Regions from separate parts of the Shewanella halifaxensis HAW-EB4 genome, predicted to be linked through region 2. Evidence: predicted binding sites of a transcription regulator. Region 2 holds the regulator's gene; each other region holds the start of a gene.
The links. Region 2 encodes NrdR, which represses ribonucleotide reductase genes. Its sites were predicted from a motif close to AAACACNANATNTNGTGTTT; they were not measured.
Positions count from the first base shown of each region.

Region 1 (4,290 bases), 1.8 Mb from region 2:
AGCGAGTATTTGATGTGCTGCAGCAGCGTATTGGTGATCTGCAGATAGAAGACCTGAAAAAGCCGTTTGCTGCAGTTGCGACCGATCTGTATTCCGGCCAAGAAATTTGGTTTAAGGAAGGGGATTTACGCCACGCTGTACGGGCATCTTGCTCTATGCCGGGTATTTTGCCACCCGTTAAGGTAGGCGAGCGTTGGTTGGTTGATGGTGCAGTCGTTAACCCTGTTCCCGTTTCGGTTAGCCGCGCCATGGGCGTAGACCTCGTGATTGCGGTCGATCTGCATGGGCTTCGTCGTGGTCGTATGCAAGTTTTACCCGTGAATATGAAAAGTAACAAGCCAACACCCGAAGAAGTGCATGAGGCTGAGAAGCATAAAGATAAAGGCTTTACCGATCTGTTAGCTCGAGGCAGGGGTTACATTACGGGTTTAACTGATAAGTTCTCCCTTGGTGGTAAGAGCAATGCACCGCATAACCCTAATCCGGGGATGCTAGCGGTCATGCATCAATCGATGGAAATTTTGGAAGGGCGCCATAAGCGAGCGCGTTTGATGGGCGATCCGCCTGATATCTGTATCGTGCCGGATATAGGGAATATAGGAACTATGGAGTTTCATCGTGCTGAAGAAGCGATTGCGGCTGGTGAAGCTGCGGTTGAGAAAGTAGCGCACTTGATTGAAGCGGCTCTGATACAGCATGAAGTCTAAACGGTTTTGTGTGTTTGGTTTTTGAATAAAGAGGCGCTAATCGCGCCTTTTTTGTGACCTTTTTCTGGTTTTATATATGCCTAAATACCGTGTTTTACTGCTCATTGAGCTGAAAGCTCTTTTTAAGCAAGTTATAAGCTAGAACAAGGCCAGTTTGAACGCAGAACAAATTGAACCGCTTAGGACGTTTTGCTTGGCGTTAATACCAATCACATATTTAATGTGATTGGTATAACTCAAGAGTTGGCGTAAAAGTAATCAATTGATATTCTAATTAAAGAAGTCGGCACGTTAAATGCTTTAGAGATATTTATACTCTTTCTACGCCGGCTTTTTGACGATGAACCCACTTAGCAGTATCAGTAACGCAGTAAATAGTAATGCACTTGTATCCGACGCCTATGGCGTTAATAGTGGCCAGTCAAATGTTGGCGGTGCAGGAGTTGCTACAGAGGTAGGCGCTAAAACCGTCCAAGCTGAAACCACGTCGCTGACAAAAAATGATAATACGCTTGTGTTATCAGACCGTGCAGAAAGAGCGAAGAAAATAGAGGCGATGGCGAATGACTTTTTTAAAGGGGGGCAATTTAATTCGGCGCAATTACCGGCTCTCATTCAACGTCTCTATCAAGATGGCATTCTTTCAGAGGGGCAGCTTAATCGATTATCTAACAGTGGCTTTGAAATCCCCCCAGCCGATGAGCAATCGCTATCTGACTTTATCGACGAGCAACGTGCCAGCTTGAGTGATAGTGATGATGACAAAAAGCTAGCAGCGATGTTAGATGATGCAAAGTGGGTGATGGGAGCGATGGATATCTCTCAGTCGCCATTAGTTGCTCAGAAAGCCAACCGTGTTTCAAGCCAGATCACCGAGCTGTTAAATTCGGAAAAACCACTGAGTGAAGCGCAAGCAAATCATTACAAAGGACTTAAATCTTTGATGCAATTAGCCTCTATGACTGGTGAGCATCAACAGGAAAACGGTCAACTTAATAGCTACCTTGCTTTAGCTAAAAGACATTAGATTTTTATCCACAATTTATACCTAAATTATCCTGTCACTAGCCCGCTTCTAGGTCTTCGTCAAGGCCATAATTTGAGATCAGTGGCTTTGTAGGCATAACTGTTTTCTTATTGTCATCCTCTTTTAAAATAATGATCTGGATCAAAGTACTTATCATTATTTTATAGCTTAATACGCCACATATTGTGATTTATTGAAAAAGTAGCACTATATATAGTGTTACTTTGATGAGCGAGCTGAAGAGGATTTATACAATGCCAGTGGTTATTAAACGGGATGGTTACCGTACGCCTTTTGACGAAACAAGGATTAAAGACGCCGTGATAGCAGCTGCTAACTCGGCAGGTATTGAGTGCGCTGAATACGCACAACAGATTGCTGAAAATGTAAGAGAAAGTGTGTCGCAGTTAGCTGAAGTTAACATTCACGATCTGCAAGACACAGTTGAAAACTTGCTGATGGAAGGGCCGTACAAATCTTTGGCGCGCGTTTACATCGAATACCGTCACGATAGAGATACCAATCGTGAAGTTAGCAGTCGTTTGAATAAAGAGATCCGTGGTTTGGTTGAGCAAAGCAATGCGGCTTTGTTGAACGAGAACGCCAATAAAGACTCTAAAGTGATCCCAACTCAGCGCGACTTGCTTGCGGGTATCGTGGCCAAGCATTATGCCAAATGCCACATTTTACCTAAAGATGTCGTTGCCGCACATGAGTCTGGTGAGATCCACTACCACGACCTAGATTACGCGCCATTCTTCCCGATGTTTAACTGTATGCTTATTGACCTAAGTGGCATGTTAACTCAGGGCTTTAAGATGGGTAACGCTGAAATTGAAACCCCTAAGTCAATTTCAACCGCGACAGCAGTGACGGCGCAAATTATTGCGCAAGTGGCAAGCCATATCTATGGCGGTACGACGATTAACCGTATCGATGAGGTCTTGGCACCCTTTGTCGCTAAGAGTTACGACAAGCACTACCAAGTGGCATTAAACTGGGGCATTACTGACGCGAAAGCGTTTGCAACGGCGCAAACTGAAAAAGAGTGTCATGATGCATTCCAGTCACTAGAGTATGAAGTGAACACGCTACATACGGCAAATGGTCAAACCCCATTTGTGACCTTTGGTTTTGGTTTAGGCACCTCTTGGGAGTCACGCTTAATTCAACAGTCCATGATGACAGTACGTATTGCAGGTTTGGGTAAGAACCGTAAAACAGCGGTATTCCCAAAACTTGTTTTCGCTATTCGTGATGGCATCAACCATAAAGCGGGTGATTGTAACTACGACATCAAGCAGTTGGCACTTAAGTGCGCTTCAACGCGTATGTATCCCGATATTCTTAACTATGAACAAGTTGAGAAAGTGACGGGTTCATTTAAGACGCCAATGGGCTGCCGTAGCTTCTTAGGTACGTTCGAGCAAGATGGTGAGCTTGTGCATGAAGGCCGCAACAACTTAGGTGTTGTGAGTTTGAACCTGCCACGCATTGCGCTAGAAGCAAAAGGTGATGAAGCTGAGTTTTATCGTATTCTTGACACACGTTTAGCCATGTCTCGTAAGGCCTTGGATACTCGTATCTCGCGTCTTGAAGGTGTTAAGGCGCGTGTCGCTCCTATCCTTTATATGGAAGGTGCTTGCGGCGTACGTTTACGTGCCGATGACGATATTTCTGAGATCTTCAAAAATGGCCGTGCATCTATTTCATTAGGCTACATCGGTCTGCATGAAACCATTAATGCGCTTTATGGCACTGAAGAGCATGTTTACGACAGTGAAATGCTACGTGAAAAAGCCATTGCGGTTATTAAGTACATGAAGCAAGCAACTGACAGCTGGAAAGCTGAGTCTGGTTACGCATTTAGTTTGTACAGCACGCCAAGTGAAAACTTGTGTAGCCGTTTCTGTGCACTCGATACCAAGGTATTTGGTGTCGTTGATGGGGTTACCGCTAAAGGTTACTATACCAACAGCTTCCATTTGGACGTTGAAAAGCAAGTTAACCCATACGACAAGATTGATTTTGAACAGCCATATCCTGAGATAGCTAACGGCGGTTTCATCTGTTACGGCGAATTCCCTAACATGCAAAATAACGTAGAAGCGTTAGAAAACGTGTGGGACTACAGTTATAGCAGAGTGCCATATTACGGCACTAACACACCTATCGATGAGTGTTACGATTGTGGCTTTACTGGTGAGTTTAGCTGTACCAGTAAAGGTTTCACTTGCCCTAAGTGTGGCAACCATGAGCCAAGCCGCGTGTCAGTGACTCGTCGTGTATGTGGTTATTTAGGTAGCCCTGATGCAAGACCGTTTAACTATGGTAAGCAAGAAGAAGTTAAGCGCCGCGTTAAGCATCTATAATACCTAATTTGTAGCGCAATCATCGCGTTCAAGTAATGACTGAAATATGAAAGGTGCTGATATCAGCACCTTTTTTATCTCCCAAGCTGAAACGAGTTTAATATGAATTATCATCAATATTATCAAACCGATGTGATTAATGGGCCCGGTACTCGGACCACACTTTTTGTGTCGGGATGCGAGC
Region 1 covers NC_010334.1:3,263,716-3,268,005, reverse strand. The annotation lists gene rssA (patatin-like phospholipase RssA) at 1-707, shown strand, start outside; gene SHAL_RS13965 (hypothetical protein) at 1,048-1,734, shown strand; gene nrdD (anaerobic ribonucleoside-triphosphate reductase) at 1,989-4,106, shown strand; gene nrdG (anaerobic ribonucleoside-triphosphate reductase-activating protein) at 4,209-4,290, shown strand, end outside.
Region 1: nrdD (anaerobic ribonucleoside-triphosphate reductase) is a predicted target of NrdR. The motif match lies at 1,937-1,956, and genes of this name have one in related genera.

Region 2 (4,290 bases):
AGCTACACGGCGACGCTCACCACCCGACAAGACTTCGATTTTCTCATCCCAATCTGGAAGACGTAGGGCGTTGGCCGCTCTATCTAATACCATCTCTAGGTTGTGGGCATCTTGCGATTGAATAATTGCTTCTAGCTGACCCTGCTCTTTAGCAAGGGCGTCAAAGTCGGCATCTGGCTCGGCGTAAAGTGCGTAAACTTCATCTAAACGCACTAAAGCATTTTTAGCTTCAGCAACTGCCTCTTCTACCGCTTCACGCACGGTTTGGTTTGGATCGAGTTTAGGTTCCTGCGGCAAGTATCCGATTTTGAGATCTTGCATTGGGCGCGCTTCACCCTCAATTTCGGTATCAAGACCCGCCATGATGCGAAGCAGGGTCGATTTACCCGAACCGTTTAGACCCAAAACACCAATTTTAGCGCCAGGGAAAAAGCTTAACGAGATATTTTTTAGGATCTGTTTTTTAGGCGGAACAATCTTGCCCACTCTAAGCATGCTATATACAAATTGAGCCATGTTATTTCTCTTCGATTGTATTTTTTCTACGTTGAATGGCGCTAATTCTACTCGATTCGATGCAGAACTTAAATCTGAATTCGAGCTGTTTATTTACGAGTTAACTCTTGAATAGAATGATGAGACTTGGGGTGTTTTTTACTCGTATTGGTGCTTTTTACGAAACTCTCTCATCTAGAAATGCAAGTAATTTCATGTTGTAAATGCTGGGATTGTGATCAAATGCGCTGTAGAATACCGCGCAACCCTATTACAAGACTTTACAGCTGGAGTGAGTAATGCTGAAAAAAGATATGAATATCGCGGATTACGATCCACAACTATTTGCAGCAATTGAAGATGAAACACGCCGTCAAGAAGAGCACATCGAACTCATTGCTTCAGAAAACTACACCAGTCCTCGCGTTCTTGAAGCCCAAGGTACGCAGCTAACCAATAAGTATGCTGAAGGTTACCCGGGTAAGCGTTACTATGGCGGTTGTGAGCATGTAGATATTGTTGAAGAGCTAGCGATTTCACGTGCTAAAGAGCTATTTGGTGCAACTTATGCCAACGTTCAGCCACACTCTGGCTCACAAGCTAACGCAGCGGTATTTATGGCGCTGCTTCAAGGTGGCGACACCGTTCTAGGTATGAGCCTAGCACACGGTGGTCACTTAACTCACGGTTCTCATGTGAGTTTCTCTGGCAAGCTATATAACGCAGTTCAGTACGGTATTGATGAAACAACCGGCAAGATTGATTACGCCGAAGTTGAGCGTCTAGCGGTTGAGCACAAGCCAAAGATGATCATCGCTGGTTTCAGTGCATATTCAGGCATTGTTGACTGGGGTAAGTTCCGCGAAATCGCTGATAAAGTAGGTGCATACCTGTTTGTTGATATGGCGCACGTTGCAGGTCTTGTTGCTGCAGGCATCTATCCAAGCCCAATGCCACACGCTCACGTTGTGACAACAACGACGCATAAGACACTCGCTGGCCCTCGTGGCGGCTTGATCTTATCTGCGATTAACGATGAAGATATCTATAAGAAGTTAAACTCAGCGGTCTTCCCAGGCGGTCAGGGTGGTCCATTGATGCATGTTATCGCGGCTAAAGCGGTTGCATTTAAAGAGGCGCTAGATCCAGAGTTCACCACTTACCAAGAGCAAGTGGTTGTTAACGCAAAGGCGATGGCACGCACTTTCATCGAGCGTGGCTACGATGTGGTATCTGGCGGCACTGACAACCACCTATTCTTGCTTGATCTAATCAGCAAAGATATTACTGGTAAAGATGCTGATGCAGCTCTAGGTAATGCGAACATCACAGTGAACAAGAACTCTGTACCTAATGACCCACGTTCACCATTTGTGACTTCAGGTCTTCGTATCGGTTCTCCTGCGATTACCCGTCGTGGCTTTGGTGAAGAAGAGTCTGTGCAACTCACTCACTGGATGTGCGATATCTTAGATGATATTTCAGATCTTGCCGTTAGCGAGCGTGTTAAGGCTCAGGTTCTGGAATTGTGCGCTAGGTTCCCTGTTTACGGTTAACCTTAAGGGTTAAATCAGGTAGACTCCAATGGCCGCATTTATGCGGCCATTTTTGTTCTTATTCGAGTATACATTTGATTCGAGCATACTTTCTGAACTGAGGTTTAGCTAAATCCAGTGAGTGAAACTAACTAATTTCTAAACGGAGGCTAAATGCATTGTCCATTTTGCAGCGCAACTGACACAAAAGTGATTGATTCGCGATTAGTCGCTGACGGCCATCAGGTTCGTCGACGTAGAGAGTGTGTTCAATGCCATGAACGTTTTACCACCTTTGAAGGTGCCGAGCTTGTGATGCCTCGGGTAGTGAAACAAGATGGCAGCCGCCAGCCGTTTGATGAAGAAAAACTGCGCGGTGGTATGTTAAGAGCCGTAGAGAAAAGACCTGTGTCTATGGATCAAATTGAGCAGGCATTAACTAAGATTAAATCGACTTTACGCGCGACCGGTGAGCGTGAAGTGAAATCAGAAATGATAGGTAACCTGATGATGGATCATTTAGTCAACTTAGATAAAGTTGCCTATATTCGTTTTGCTTCTGTCTATCGTGCCTTTGAAGATGTTTCAGAGTTTGGTGATGCGATCGCTAAACTGCAAAAGTAACCTATGCTACATGGGCTAAGTTCAACGTATAGCCCTCCATCAATCGAACAATCGGAATTGCCGCCATTATGTGGTCTATCGAAGACAGTCAAATGATGAGCCTTGCCATTGAGTTGGCACAAAAGGGCATGTACACCACCCGCCCAAATCCAAGTGTGGGCAGCGTTATCGTTAAAGATGGCGAGATCGTGGGTGAAGGCTACCATATTCGAGCCGGTGGCCCTCACGCCGAAGTTTATGCGTTAAATATGGCAGGGGCAGACGCCAAAGGCGCCACCGCTTATGTCACGCTAGAACCCTGCAGCCACTATGGCCGCACTCCTCCTTGTGCTAAAGCGTTAATCGAGCATGGTGTAAGCCGTGTGGTGATAGCCGTTACCGACCCTAATCCAGAAGTTTCAGGCCGTGGCATTGCCATGCTGCGCGATGCGGGCATTCGAGTCGATGTCGGCTTGATGACCGAAGAAGCTAAGCAAGTGAACCTAGGCTTTTTAAAGCGTATGGAAAAAGGCTTACCTTGGGTGACCGTTAAGCTTGCGGCTAGCCTCGATGGTAAGACCGCTTTGTCTAACGGTGTATCTAAGTGGATCACCGGACCTGAAGCGCGTAGCGATGTACAGCGACTTAGAGCACGCCATTGCGCTTTGGTAACGGGTGTCGAAACCATACTTGCCGATGATCCGTGTTTAAATGTGCGTCATAGCGAGTTAGGCTCGCTTGCAGGTCAACTTGCACCAGCAGAGATCCACCAGCCACTGCGCGTAGTATTAGACAGTCAGGCTCGCCTGGGTACAGAGCTAAACTTATTTAACAGCGCAAGTCCTATTCTATTGGTTTCAACAATCGCATATCCCGAGAGTATTCAGGCTGCTTGGCCTGCACATGTTCAAAGTCAGGTATTGCCAGCAGTTGATGCTCGTATCGATCTGCAAGCCTTATTAAGCTTACTGGGGAAGAGTTGTAATACCGTACTCGTTGAAGCCGGAGCAACACTTGCAGGCGCGTTTGTTAACCAAGGGCTAGTTGATGAAATCGTGCTGTATCAAGCGATGAAAATCTTAGGTGGGCAGGGGCGTAACTTGCTTGCATTAGATGATTTTCAAGCCATGTCCGACATACCGCGTATCAACCTAATCGATGAGCGCAAAGTGGGTAAAGATACCCGCTTAACGTTAAGAGTGAGTAATTAGTTTATGTTTACAGGGATTATTGAGTCTGTTGGCCACTTAAGAAAAGTAGAGCGCCGCGGTGATGATATTCGTTTAACGGTTGCCAGTGGCAAGCTGGATCTGTCAGACGTAAAACTAGGCGACAGTATTGCCACCAATGGTGTGTGTTTGACCGTTGTTCAGTTGATGGCCGACGGGTATGTGGCAGATATTTCAGCCGAAACTGTCAGTTTGACGGGTTTCTCTCATTATCCGGTGGGAAAAGCCGTTAATCTTGAAAAAGCGGTTACCCCTACAACCCGTTTAGGCGGGCACATGGTTAGTGGTCACGTCGACGGTATTGCTCATGTGGACGACAGGCAGTTTCGTGGCCAAGCGATTGAGTTTTGGTTAACACCGCCTGTTGAGCTGGGTCGTTATATCGCCCATAAAGGCTCGATTACCATCGATGGCGTGAGTTTGACTGT
Region 2 covers NC_010334.1:1,462,366-1,466,655, forward strand. The annotation lists gene ettA (energy-dependent translational throttle protein EttA) at 1-516, opposite strand, end outside; gene glyA (serine hydroxymethyltransferase) at 795-2,051, shown strand; gene nrdR (transcriptional regulator NrdR) at 2,205-2,654, shown strand; gene ribD (bifunctional diaminohydroxyphosphoribosylaminopyrimidine deaminase/5-amino-6-(5-phosphoribosylamino)uracil reductase RibD) at 2,723-3,844, shown strand; gene SHAL_RS06145 (riboflavin synthase) at 3,848-4,290, shown strand, end outside.

Region 3 (4,290 bases), 990 kb from region 2:
CCATACGGATTTCGGTATAACGCATTGCTGCCGCCGCATCGCCGTCAACAGAACCGAAGTTACCTTGACCGTCGATAAGTGGGTAGCGCATAGAGAAAGGCTGAGCCAAACGAACGATTGTGTCATATACAGCTGTATCACCATGTGGGTGATACTTACCGATTACGTCACCAACGACACGAGCAGACTTTTTATAAGGCTTGTTCCAGTCGTTTTTCAATTCGCTCATGGCGAATAGTACGCGGCGATGTACCGGTTTTAAACCGTCACGAACGTCAGGCAGTGCACGGCCAACGATTACGCTCATGGCGTAATCTAAGTATGAATTCTTTAATTCGTCTTCAATATTAATTGGTGTTATAGATGAAGCCAGATCAGTCATAAACTGCTCGATCCCCTGAAATTTAGCGTGCTATTCCTATTTCCTAGAATAGCTATGCTTGAAAACGTGATTTGGCATTCTAACACAGTTATTTTATGGCGCTATACCCAAATATAGATTCAGTTTAAATAACCGAAAAAAGCCAATTCACTTGATTAAAATCAAGGCATAGGCGCAATAATTGACCACTTTGAAGCTCAACATCACAACTTGTTTGTTTCTTGCCACTATTCATTATAATGTGACGTAAACACGGATTTGTCACTGAGAGGTAATTTAAGTGCAAACACACAATAATGTTGATCCACAAGAGATCGCTAAGTTTGAGAAAATGGCTGCCACCTGGTGGGATCCTGAAGGCGAATTTAAGCCACTGCACAACTTAAACCCTTTACGTCTTAATTATATTGATCAAATTGCCGGAGGTATTTTCGGTAAACAAGTGCTCGATGTCGGCTGCGGCGGTGGTATTTTATCTGAAAGCATGGCAAAAATTGGTGCCCAAGTAACTGGTCTTGATATGGGTGACGAACCACTTGATGTTGCAAGGCTTCATGCCATAGAAACAGGTGTGTTGATAAACTATGTCAAAAACACCGCAGAAGCCCATCGAGACGAACATCGTGGGCAATACGACGTTGTTACCTGCATGGAGATGCTTGAGCACGTTCCCAATCCTAGCTCTGTGATCCAAGCCTGCGCCGATATGGTTAAACCTGGTGGCTTTGTTTTTTTCTCAACAATTAACCGCAACATCCGCGCCTATGTCGAAACTATTCTTGGCGCTGAATACCTGTTAAAGATGCTACCAGTCGGTACCCATGACCATAATAAGTTTATTAAGCCCTCAGAGTTAATTGACTTAGCTGATAAGGCAGAGCTGTTCTGTTCTGATGCAGTCGGTATTACCTACAACCCTATCACCGATATCTTTAGATACACCAAGAGTCTTGAAGTTAACTATATGATAGCTACGGTTAAAAATGACTAACGCCCACTTTACCCTAATCAAAGGCGTGCTATTTGATTTAGATGGCACGCTGGCCGATACAGCACCAGACATGGTAGAAGCGCTTAATATGACGCTACAAGCTCATGGCCACGAGAGAGTGCCGTTAGCTAAGCTCAGAGCCAGTGCCTCACACGGCAGCATTGCAATGATCAGAACGGCCCTGCCCGCAATAGATGAAGAGAGTGTACCGGTATTACAGCAGTCTCTTTTTGATCACTATCAGCAAATAAACGGTGACAACTGCGACTTGTTTGATGGCTTAGATAGATTACTCGATACGCTCACTCTACTATCAATTCCATATGGTGTTGTCACCAATAAGCCAGCTCGTTTCACAAGGCCTTTATTAAATAAGCTTGGCTTAACAGCAAAAATGCCCGCTGTAGTCAGTGGTGATTCAACTCTTTATTCAAAGCCCCATACCGCTCCTATGCTATTAGCCGCGCAGCAGCTGAAGGTTCTACCAGAAAACATCCTATATTTAGGAGATGCTGAACGTGATCTTGTGGCGGCAAAGTCCGCTAATATGATTTCAGGTTTAGCCGCGTGGGGTTATATCGGACCCGATGATAATCCAAGTAACTGGCCAGCCGACTTCAGTTTTGAAAGTGGTCACAGCTTAGCCGACTTTTTCAATAAAAAAATTTAGTGCACCATTTACTATAAAGCTAGCGTGTGTGCAGTTTTGAATCAGTGGTTAAACAAGCTACTCGTTCTCATACCAAAGTACTCAAAATGATCTGGACGGATCGCTCAACTAAGTGGCGATCTGACAGATCATTTTTATTCGGCTAAATCTTCACCTACACAAAGGAAATCAAACCAAAACAAGCTTTAACGGTTAGCCATCACTAACAGGCTCAATTATCCTCAAGATATCCACAGCTTGCCCCCAAAGTTCACACTTGCAAAAAACCAACAACCTCACTATCTTGTAGATATTGAATTCCAAAACACCATATATAGTGTGTAAGCAACAAAGCTAGACACTATTTAGTCTTTTGTGTCAACAAAAGGAACCTAGCGTTTTTACGGTTAAAAACGGTTTGTTTACAGGGAAACGTAGGGTGAACCTGAACGGGTCACTTTCATAAATATAAAAATCAAGGTCTATTTTAATGAATAGCAATATGACAGTCACAAAGCGTAGTGGCGAGCGTGAGACTATCGATCTCGACAAAATCCATCGTGTTATTGAATGGGCGGCAAAGGGACTTAACAATGTCTCAGTCTCAGAAGTAGAACTGCGTTCTCACCTGCAATTTTTCGACGGCATTGCAACTGAAGCCATCCATGAGACTATCATTAAAGCGGCTGCTGACTTAATTTCCCCCGAAGCACCTGATTATCAGTTTCTTTCTGCTCGTCTTGCTGTATTCCATTTACGTAAGAAAGCCTTCGGCCAATTTGAACCACCGAAACTATACGATCATGTCGTTAAACTTGTTGAGCAAGGCAAGTATGACGCACACATTCTAGAAGATTACAGCCAAGAAGAGTTAGATATTCTTGATGGCTATATCGATCATTGGCGCGATATGAACTTCTCTTATGCTGCGGTTAAGCAGTTAGAAGGTAAATATCTAGTTCAAAATCGTGTTAGCCATGAGATCTACGAAAGTGCGCAATTCCTGTATATTTTGGTTGCAGCCTGTCTTTTTGCTAAGTATCCAAAAGAGACGCGCCTGAAATACGTAAAAGACTTCTATGATGCGACATCATTATTCAAAATTTCACTGCCTACGCCAATTATGGCTGGCGTTCGCACGCCAACTCGTCAGTTCAGCTCATGTGTACTGATTGAATGTGGTGATAGCCTAGACTCAATTAACGCCACATCATCATCAATCGTTAAGTATGTTTCTCAACGTGCCGGTATTGGTGTCAATGCAGGCCGTATTCGCGCACTTGGTAGCCCTATCCGCGGTGGCGAAGCATTCCATACAGGTTGCTTACCATTTTATAAATACTTCCAAACAGCGGTAAAGTCGTGCTCTCAAGGCGGCGTACGCGGTGGCGCTGCTACCTTGTTCTACCCAATGTGGCATCTTGAAGTTGAGTCGCTGTTGGTACTTAAGAACAACCGTGGTGTTGATGATAACCGTGTTCGTCATTTGGATTATGGCGTTCAAATCAACAAGGTGATGTATCAACGCCTTATCCAAGGCGGCATGATCAGCTTATTTAGTCCATCAGATGTGCCTGGAATGTACGATGCATTCTTTGAAGATCAACAAGAGTTTGAGCGCTTATATCTTAAATATGAAGCCGATGACAGCATTCGTAAGAAGCAGATTAAAGCGGTAGAGTTATTCTCGCTGATGATGCAAGAGCGTGCCTCTACGGGCCGCATTTATATTCAGAACGTGGATCACTGTAACACTCACAGTCCATTTGACTCTAAAGTGGCACCAGTTCGTCAATCTAACTTGTGCCTTGAAATTGCACTACCCACTAAGCCGTTAAACAACATTAACGACCCTGATGGTGAGATTGCACTTTGTACACTTTCAGCATTGAACTTAGGTGCAATTAAGAAGTTAGATGAACTTGAGCCACTGGCTGATCTTGCCGTACGTGCACTTGATAACCTGCTTGATTACCAAGATTACCCAATCATCTCTGCTAAGAAAGCATCGATGAATCGCCGTACTCTAGGTATAGGCGTAATCAACTTTGCCAACTATTTAGCGAAAGAAGGCGTACGTTACTCAGACGGTTCAGCTAACGGCATTACCCATAAAACATTTGAAGCCATTCAATTTTACTTATTGAAAGCCTCAATGAAGCTTGCTCAAGAGCAAGGGGCTTGTCCAGCGTTTCATGAAACCACTTACGCTAAGGGTATTCTACCCATTGATACCTACAAGCGTGATCTAGATAAGATTTGCGATGA
Region 3 covers NC_010334.1:2,454,849-2,459,138, reverse strand. The annotation lists gene gyrA (DNA gyrase subunit A) at 1-382, opposite strand, end outside; gene ubiG (bifunctional 2-polyprenyl-6-hydroxyphenol methylase/3-demethylubiquinol 3-O-methyltransferase UbiG) at 663-1,373, shown strand; gene SHAL_RS10640 (HAD family hydrolase) at 1,366-2,043, shown strand; gene nrdA (class 1a ribonucleoside-diphosphate reductase subunit alpha) at 2,513-4,290, shown strand, end outside.
Region 3: nrdA (class 1a ribonucleoside-diphosphate reductase subunit alpha) is a predicted target of NrdR. The motif match lies at 2,346-2,365, and genes of this name have one in related genera.